DNA from 2 places in the Desulfitobacterium dichloroeliminans LMG P-21439 genome. Region 2 is predicted to be linked to the other one. Evidence: riboswitches for the same ligand, from Rfam matches in the RefSeq annotation. Region 2 holds a riboswitch; the other holds the start of a gene.
The links. Region 2 has a riboswitch for cyclic di-AMP ahead of DESDI_RS05480 (C40 family peptidase). Riboswitches for the same ligand answer to the same signal wherever they lie in the genome.
Positions count from the first base shown of each region.

Region 1: it holds a riboswitch for cyclic di-AMP, as region 2 does, so the genes downstream of both, DESDI_RS08145 (NlpC/P60 family protein) here and DESDI_RS05480 (C40 family peptidase) in region 2, are expected to answer to the same signal.

Region 1 is NC_019903.1:1,732,541-1,736,971, forward strand. Features, by position in the region: gene DESDI_RS08140 (APC family permease) at 1-1,092, shown strand, start outside; gene DESDI_RS08145 (NlpC/P60 family protein) at 1,265-2,695, opposite strand; cyclic di-AMP (ydaO/yuaA leader) riboswitch at 2,698-2,832, opposite strand; gene DESDI_RS08150 (nuclease-related domain-containing protein) at 3,043-3,921, shown strand; gene DESDI_RS08155 (DMT family transporter) at 4,016-4,431, shown strand, end outside.
Region 2 is NC_019903.1:1,170,827-1,175,257, forward strand. Features, by position in the region: gene DESDI_RS05465 (sensor histidine kinase) at 1-995, opposite strand, end outside; gene DESDI_RS05470 (response regulator transcription factor) at 992-1,675, opposite strand; cyclic di-AMP (ydaO/yuaA leader) riboswitch at 2,249-2,388, shown strand; gene DESDI_RS05480 (C40 family peptidase) at 2,390-3,235, shown strand; gene DESDI_RS05485 (class I SAM-dependent methyltransferase) at 3,302-3,904, shown strand; gene DESDI_RS05490 (cytochrome c biogenesis CcdA family protein) at 4,037-4,431, shown strand, end outside.

The DNA of each region.
Region 1 (4,431 bases), 560 kb from region 2:
TTTTACGTTGGTTGGTTTATGACCACAATCTATTATCCGGCTATAACTTCTGTTTTGGCTTGGGTTTCGGCTCGCTATACCTGTGTACTCTTAGGTTGGGATATTGTAGGTGCAGAGGCGATGGCCCTAGCCGGTTTTTATTTGATCGGAAGCTATGCTTTAAATGCATTATCACCGAAATTAGCTGGGAAGTTTCAAGTTACTACCACGATCATTAAGCTCATACCCTTGATTCTTATGGCTGTTTTAGGGACAATTGCTGGCTTAAGCAATGGCGTTTTAATCAAGAACTTCACTAGTGGAGTCATTGCCGATGTGACCACAGCCAATCCTATGTTTACAGCCGTGGTGGCTACAGCCTTTGCCTATGAAGGATGGATTATTGCCACGAGTATTAATGCGGAATTAAAAGATGCAAAAAAGAATCTTCCGCGGGCCCTAACCTTTGGAACCCTCTTTGTAGCACTCATCTATATTTTATATTACACTGGTCTTGCAGGCGCCGTGGAAAACAGCGTCATCATGCAAGGGGGGGAGACCGGTGCTAAAATTGCTTTCGCCACGGTGTTCTCTAGTCTTGGCGGAAGTGTACTCTTTGTCTTTGTTGTCATTTCTTGCTTAGGGACCCTCAATGGTCTAATGATTGGCTGTACTCGAGGTTTCTATTCATTAGCTGCCAGAGGGCTAGGACCTCAACCTAATGTTTATAAAAACATTGATGCAAACACAAATATGCCTAGCAATTCTGCTATCTTAGGTTTGTTATTTAGTGGGGCTTGGTTACTATATTTCTTCGGTGCTAATTTGGTACCCGTGCCCTGGTTCGGCCCCTTTAGCTTTGATAGTTCAGAGCTTCCTATTGTTACCCTGTATGCGATGTATATCCCAATTTTTATTATGATGATGGTTAAAGAGAAGACCCTAAGTTCCTTTAAGAGATTTGTGATGCCGGTCTTGGCTATCTGTGCCTGCATCTTTATGGTGATTGCTGCGTTTTACGCACATGGTTTTGTAACTGTTCTTTATTACCTTGGGTTATTTGCATTTATTATGTTTGTAGGTGCGTTCTTTAGCTCGACGAAGAGAGCTTAAAAGTCCGAACACCTTCTTTACGTGCTTTGTAAGGAGGGTGTTTTTTATCATTTGGTTTATTGAGTTAAGTATCAATAAATGAGGATTATTTGGGAAGCTGAATGCACATAAAAAAGAACCCCATGATGGGGTTCTTTTCGATGATATAACACGATAGGATTATAGTTGCATCTTAGTATCGACGTGCCCCAAGGTAGCGAGGACCGTAGTAGCTATCGCTTACACCGGATACTTTTACCCCACTACCAGGATTGGCTGCGTGAACAAATTTGCCGTTACCGATGTAAATCCCCACATGAGAGGCTCCGGAAGCATAGGTGCTGAAAAATACTAAATCCCCTGATTGCAAATTATCGCTACTTACCTGAGAACCAGAACTAAACTGATCGTAGGAGGTACGTGGGAGGGATATCCCGGCACCGGAATAGATATACTTCGTAAAACCGGAACAATCAAAGCCACTTGTGGAAGTTCCTCCGAATACATAGCTGGTTCCTTGAAGGCTGAGAGCACGATCGACTATGGAAGAACCATCAGCGCTACCACGAGAAGTCGCCATGGCGATATTGGTCGTTTGTTTACGTGGTCCTTTAGCAACAACTTCATCCACAGGTTTTTCAACGATTTTCTCATCCAAGACTTTCTTGGCTACTTCTACACCATTTCTTTGTTCATAAGAATAGGTGACAAACTTTGAACCGTTGTTTCCTTTGGTGATAACCTTCGTTTGTCCAGGATTGAGCTTGTAATCAGTCTTTGTAACAACATCATAGGGAATTATCTCTTCCCCGGAATATGTACCTTGACTTAATACGGTCAGATACGGTTCAACCGTTACGAGATTAATCACTTCACCTGGTTTAATCACTGAATCTTCAGTGGTTCCAGGATTTCCAGCCAGAACTTCCTCGGTTAACATGTTGTTTTTACGAGCAATTAACCACCAGGAGTCGTTTTTCTCTACTTTATATTCCTTTGAGGTGACCTTGCCATCGATGAGTTTTTCATAGGCTTGATCTACTTGGTTCATCTGGTCAGGCTTGATAGAGACTTTTTCAATACTCACTTCTTCAGCAAAGCTGACGGATGTGACTTGGTTCTCATCGCTTGCTTTAGCATAATACTCTTCGTATTCTTTAAGGAGCTTTTCAGCATCATCTTGGCTAGGCAAATAAGCTATAGGTGTGCCGCCGGCAACAATTTTATAGCCTTCTAGATAATAATTTAAGGATTCAGCTAATGTCTCCTCGTTGATTATCAAGGCCTCATAGGCGGAATTCTTGATTCGAACATTTTCATAAGCGATTTGGTCCCGTGTTTTGGCAAGGACACCGTATGGCTCGCCTTTTTCTTGAAGAAAGTTATCCACAAGAAGCTGACCACTCTTAACATTCTCTACATACCCCATTTGCTGACCGTTAATCATCACAGCAGCTACAGAGGTAGTTGTTAAAGAATAAAAACTTAAGCCACCTGCTAAAATCAGGACAGCAGATAAAGAACCAATCACTTTTGGAGATTTCCAAGGAATAGTCTTCGCAAATTTCTGGACTTGGTCAGTTGAAGCGATTCTAAATTGAGACAGTTTCTCCCGAAAATGCATGCTTTGACACCTTTCTTAGCTTACGAGGTTAGTTGACGGATTCGGGCAAAAGTGTGAGCCCTACGCGTGCGCTACGCGATTCACCCCAAGAAATAGTCCCCCGTCCTAGGTTTATCTAGGTTCAGCTTTATTCTATGATTCACATATTATTATATTTTGATTCGACTCAATTTGATTCGACATCAAGACCTAAAGTTCCTTCATTTCATGTATATGTAATACGTGGAAATTCCATTACTTTATTGGATAGACATCTACAGATTAGTTATTACCTTTTCATATATGGTAAAATAGTGGCATCGTATATACTCTTGGACGAGGACCGATGGGGAAAGTGAGGGGATTCCTTGTTATTCAGAAAGAGAAAAGAAGAAAAGAAAATTAATGCACCTAAGTCAGAGATTCATGAAAAATCTCTGAAGTGCAGGAAATATAAAAGTAATTACTATTCTAAGAATTCTATAAGAAATAGAGAGTCCCTGCGAAGTAAAAGGCAGAGAAAAGATGAAATTGGTGAATATAAACTGGAAGTAGAACTCTCCCATTTACCTCAAAGGTTTAAACTTATAAGCAGTGTGCTATTGAATACCAAGGGGGGATATGTGCAGATTGATCATCTCTTGGTCTCTCCCTATGGGCTTTTTGTTATAGAGGCCTATAATTTGTCAGGACTAATTGTCGGGGAAGAAAACGATCTGAAGTGGTATCAGATGATTACCTGGAGGGTAAAAACCTTTCCTAATCCTGTCATAGAGAACCAAGCCCGCATTGAAGTATTACGAGAGCAAGCAGGTCTTGATGAGGACATCCCTGTGTTTTCTTATGTGACGTTTAACTGCCGCAGTAACCTGAAAGTCTTCTTGAGCTCGGTGTTTTATGATATAGATCTTCTTGCTTCCATTATGAAGCTGGCTCAGACTCAACCTGTGGTGCTTAGTGATGAAGAGGTTCTTGGAGTCCTAGAAGCTATTGAGAGCATCAATGTAAAAGATCAAGGGATTCGCAATGAATATGCTGCTCGCCTTCGCAAGATGAGAATGCAGGAGAGACCAAAGCATGGTGATATTCGTTGTTGCCTCTGCCAAAAAGCTGTGAATACGCGAATGGCAAGATATTGTCTTAATCGTCCAGATAAATTTGCCTGGAAAGTCTATTGTGAGAAACATCAGAAAGAGATGACCAAAATCGTCAGACGGGAAAGTATAAGATCTGAGGAATTCACATAATTGTTATAGCTTCTTATATAGAAGGATTTTTAAAAAATCCCAAATTGAGGCAACGGCAAATGCTATTAGGGAAGTGAGTGCTTGAGGTAGAATTATGAGTGAGATTGGTGTTGATAAAAATAGAGAAAAGACCCAGGATATCACGAGAAAAGCTATTAGAGGTGTACTGTTTACACTGATAGGCGGAATTAGTTGGGGATTTTCCGGTGCCTGCGGGCAATACCTTTTTTCTGTGAAGGGAATCAATCCTCATTGGGTTACAGCCGTACGGATGTTTACGGCGGGGTTGATCATATTTTGTTTTGTTTTATTTAAATACAAAGAGAAAATGGTGGGGTTATTCAGTAATAAAAAGGACCGCTGGACGCTCATTGGCTTTAGTATATTTGGACTTATTTTTTGCCAGTATACCTATTTGTTGGCCATATCATATACCAATGCGGGAACAGCGACGGTGCTACAGTATCTAGGGCCTTTGTTGATTATGGTTTTCGTGTGCGGAATCGATCG
Region 2 (4,431 bases):
TGAACAAGCTTATTTAGTACGATATAATCCATATCATCTAAGGAATTGATAGCTTCTAATCCCTTGAGGTCTTGAAGATCATCGACGAGCTCTCTAAGTCGTTCGGTCTCATCAATAATTAGTTTCAAATAGTGTTGTTCTTGTTCTTTAGATTTTACTAAACCGTCTAGGATGGCTTCGGAAAAACCCTGAATAACAGTCAATGGCGTACGCAATTCATGGGAGACGTCCGAAAGAAGTTCTTGTCTTAAACGATCGAGACGTTCAATATCATCGATTTTTCCCTTCAGCTCGGAGGACATAACGTTAAATGAATGGGCAAGACGACCGACCTCATCTTCTGATGCTACTTGAATTTGTCGGCCATATTCTCCTTCTGCTATATACTGAGCAGTCTCCTCCATCTTAATCAAAGGCCGAACGAGCTTTCTTGAAATGAATACACTAATAATAGTCGCTAGTATAATTCCAATAACAGCTCCAATGAGAGCTATGACTAAAATGCTGTTAACATGCTGCTTTATTGTTGATAATGGACTACTAATAACAACAGAACCAAGATTTTTACTTTGGTCTTTTAAAGGAACTACAACTAAAAAAATTTCATCGATTACTCCTGGAAGTTTTCCGGAGTAAACTACATTATTTCCGCTTGAGACTTTTTCTTTAAACCCTGGTTCATGAAGAATCCTTTCAAGGGGTTCATTAAGCGGCTGTCCGTATAACAACTCTCCGTCAAGATTAGCTATTGAAATATTAGCGTTTAAGAATTTTCCAAGAATCCGAAACCTTTCATTGATACGTTCGCCTTCTGTATCTTTATAGGTATTGTAGATGGTAACAACTTCCTGAGCCTCATAGATATAAAATTTAGCTTGTTGGTTATAAATTAGCGTTCTAATTTGCTGAGCTTGAACCAAAATAGAAAACAGAAATACCCCTAAAACCAAGGCGATAATTGTCAGCCAAAGTTTTAGGCTAAGGCTCTTTTTCAATGACCATTGAATTCGAATTTGTAACCAACTCCCCTAACAGTTTGAATGAAATCACTGTAACCTACTTGACTATCAAATTTGGAACGTAATCTGTTAATATGAGTATCGACCGTTCTTGAATCTCCGCAGTAATCAAAATCCCAGACTGAGTTAAGCAACTGGTCTCGTGTAAAAATTCGACTTGGATATTTGGCTAAAACTAATAATAGGTCAAATTCTTTCGCTGTAAGTTTAACTTCTTTGCCTTCTACTACGATTTCACGGGTAATTTGGTTAATTGTAAAACCAGGGAAGATGATGAGATGATCTTTAGATTGTTCTCCATCTAGCCTTCGAAGAACAGCTTTTACACGTGCATTCAGTTCCCTTGGACTAAATGGTTTTACTACATAGTCATCGGCACCTAAATCAAAGCCGAGAATCCGATCATTTTCTTCACCTTTAGCAGTCAACATGATAATCGGAATTTGAGTCTCTTTTCTTAAGATCTTGCACACGGTCCACCCATCTAAACCAGGAATCATTAAATCCAAGACAATAAGGTCAAATGCACCATTTCGAACCCTTTCTAAAGCGCTATTTCCGTTTTCAGCTTCTTCAATTTCGTAGCCCTCTGCCTCAAGGTATAGGCGAACAATCTCTCGTATTCGTTCATCATCGTCGACTACCAAAATTCTCATTCTAACTGTCCTTCCTCCATTCTACCAACACCAATATCCTCCGTTATTTTTAGGAGGAGTATACCAATCGTATTGAGGATTGTAATTGGGATTCATGGGACTAAACATCATTCCGCCTCCACTTGGAGGATATTGCTGATTGGTTGATCGCGGGTAATTTATTATACCAGGTTCATTCGGTTGTGATGTGGATGAACCCTTTGTCCATAGATAGGGCTGGACTATATCTAATCCTTTAGATATAACGAGACCTCCCAGAAACGCAATTACTATAACAAAGATCATTATGATTTTATTTCTCATCCCAATTCCCCTCCGACTAGGCTCTGACTCTTTTTCTAAGATTCTGTACATTGATAGCAGTTGTATTTTCGTTCATATATACGTAGTTTACATTATAAATTCTAATCTTTACAGAACTTTAACGGCAATATAACAATTTTGTTAAAAACCTCGTACTACTTAATTAATGGCACGAGTTTTACTTGGTCTAGAGAAGTATGAGGCGTTCATGAGAATTTCATAAGTTTTTCATTGGTACAACATATCTATAGTATAAAGTTATATTCAGCAAATTAAGTGAAGCTGAATCTGAGGTGCAAAGCCTTAGAACGGGGGAAACTTCTCGTGGGGTGAATCGCAGTATATTGCGTAGGGCATACACCTTTGCCCGAATCCGTCAACTAACCTCGTAAGCAGAAAGGTGGTAAAAAATTGAATATCCCGTACCCCAAGAAATGGTTTGGTGTGGCAGTTATTTCAGGAATAGTTTTAGCTACTAGTCTATTCAATGCCATTCCAGCACAAGCTTGGAAAAATCCGGTTTCCCGTATTGTACCTACAAATATCAGCCTAGAACAGGATAAGATTTTAAATCCTATTGTGAAAGAAGAGCTTAATATGATAGCACTTGATGCACGTGTGGAGACGGAATCTTTAAAAAAAGAGGTTTTCCTAGAGAAAAAATGGCTTCGACAATCAAAGAGAGATAAATCTATAGAAGCTTCGCAAAGTTCTCTGAAATCCACGGAAATTAAGTTATCCACAATAAATACTGAAGAAGTAAAAAAAGAGGTATCTACTGCGCCAGCACCTACTAGATCAAAGCCAGCACCGGCTAAAGCAAAGCCAACCCCAGCGCAACCTCAAAAACAAACAGCTCAAAAGAGCTCACCTCCGGCAGTCTCCAGAGGAGCAGGTGAGATAGAGCAATTACTTAACAGGGCTAACGGTTTAATAGGAGTACCGTATCTTTGGGGAGGAACAACTCCTAAAGGATTTGATTGCTCTGGTTTTGTTGGATATGTATTTAAGGCATCAGGCATTTCCTTACCCCGTACCTCATTTGATATGTATAAAGTCGGCACGCCAGTAGAAAGGAATCAACTTAAACCTGGGGACTTGGTGTTCTTCAGTACGTATCAGAAGGGTGCATCAGATGTACGAATCTATATCGGAGGAAATCAAACGATTGGAGCATCAAGTGGCGGTGTGGACATTCGTAGTTTGTCAGAGAGCTATTGGGATAAGCATTATTATGGAGCAAGAAGGGTACTATAATCAAAAGCGAAACGGCAAGAGCTGGATGCCCTTGTCGTTTCTTTTTACTTCAAAGGGATGGTGTAAATGGACAAAGAAACTTTATTAACCCGCAAAAGATATAATCGGACGGCACAATTCTACGATATCATGGATCGGATGATTAAACCCGATTTGAGGAAAAAGGTACTCAGTGAAGCAGAGGGTAAAGTTCTCGAAGTCGGGGTAGGAACGGGAAAAAACTTGGAGTATTATTCACCGGATTGTCAGGTGATCGGTATTGATCTAAGTCCCGGTATGCTTGCGAAAGCAAAGGCAAAAGCCCAAAGATTACAAGTTAATATATCCCTGCAGGAAATGGATGCTCAGGAACTCCAGTTCCCTGATCACTTCTTCGATACTGTAGTTGCTACCTGTGTTTTTTGTTCTGTACCGGATCCCATTAAAGGGTTAAAGGAGATTAAGCGAGTTTGCAAGCCAGGAGGTAAAGTACTTCTCCTTGAGCATGTTCGCAGTGAAAATCCAGTATTGGGGAAAATCATGGATATTATGGACCCCATAACTGTTCGATTAGTGGGGCCACACATTAACCGTAGAACGGTTGAGAATATAGCAAAGGCTGGACTAAGGATAAAGTATATCGAGGATCGTTACTTCAAAATTTTGAAGTCGATCCAGGCAGCACCGTAAATGCAATTCATAACTTTTTCATAGGGTTTTCAGAGGAAATTCAAAAGAATCTGCTACCATAAAGATAAGGATATAAGAACTAAAGTAAGTAAGAAAAGAGCCTACTCAGGGCTCTTTTCTTAGGAGGAACATATGGGTACAACCGTTATCATTATTGCTTTTGCGGCAGGTATTTTATCTTTTCTATCCCCTTGTATTATACCGATGTTGGGAGTTTATTTTTCCTTAATTACAGGTTTGACTGTTTCAGGCCTAAAAGAGGCCGCAGTAGATTCTGCTTTACGCTTAAGAATCCTGAAAAATACCCTTGCCTTTGTTGCAGGATTCTCTGTAGTTTTTATTGCAGCAGGCGCGGTAGCAGGGCAATTGGCTTCCTTGCTCAGTGAATGGCAAGGGGTTCTGAATTTCTTAGGGGGCACAATGATCTTGATTCTTGCCCTCAAAATGCTTGGCTTTTTTCAACTCCTTTTTCTTAATAGACTTCACTGGGAACCAAGTTTTTTTTCAAAGCTCAGGGCAAAAGCAAC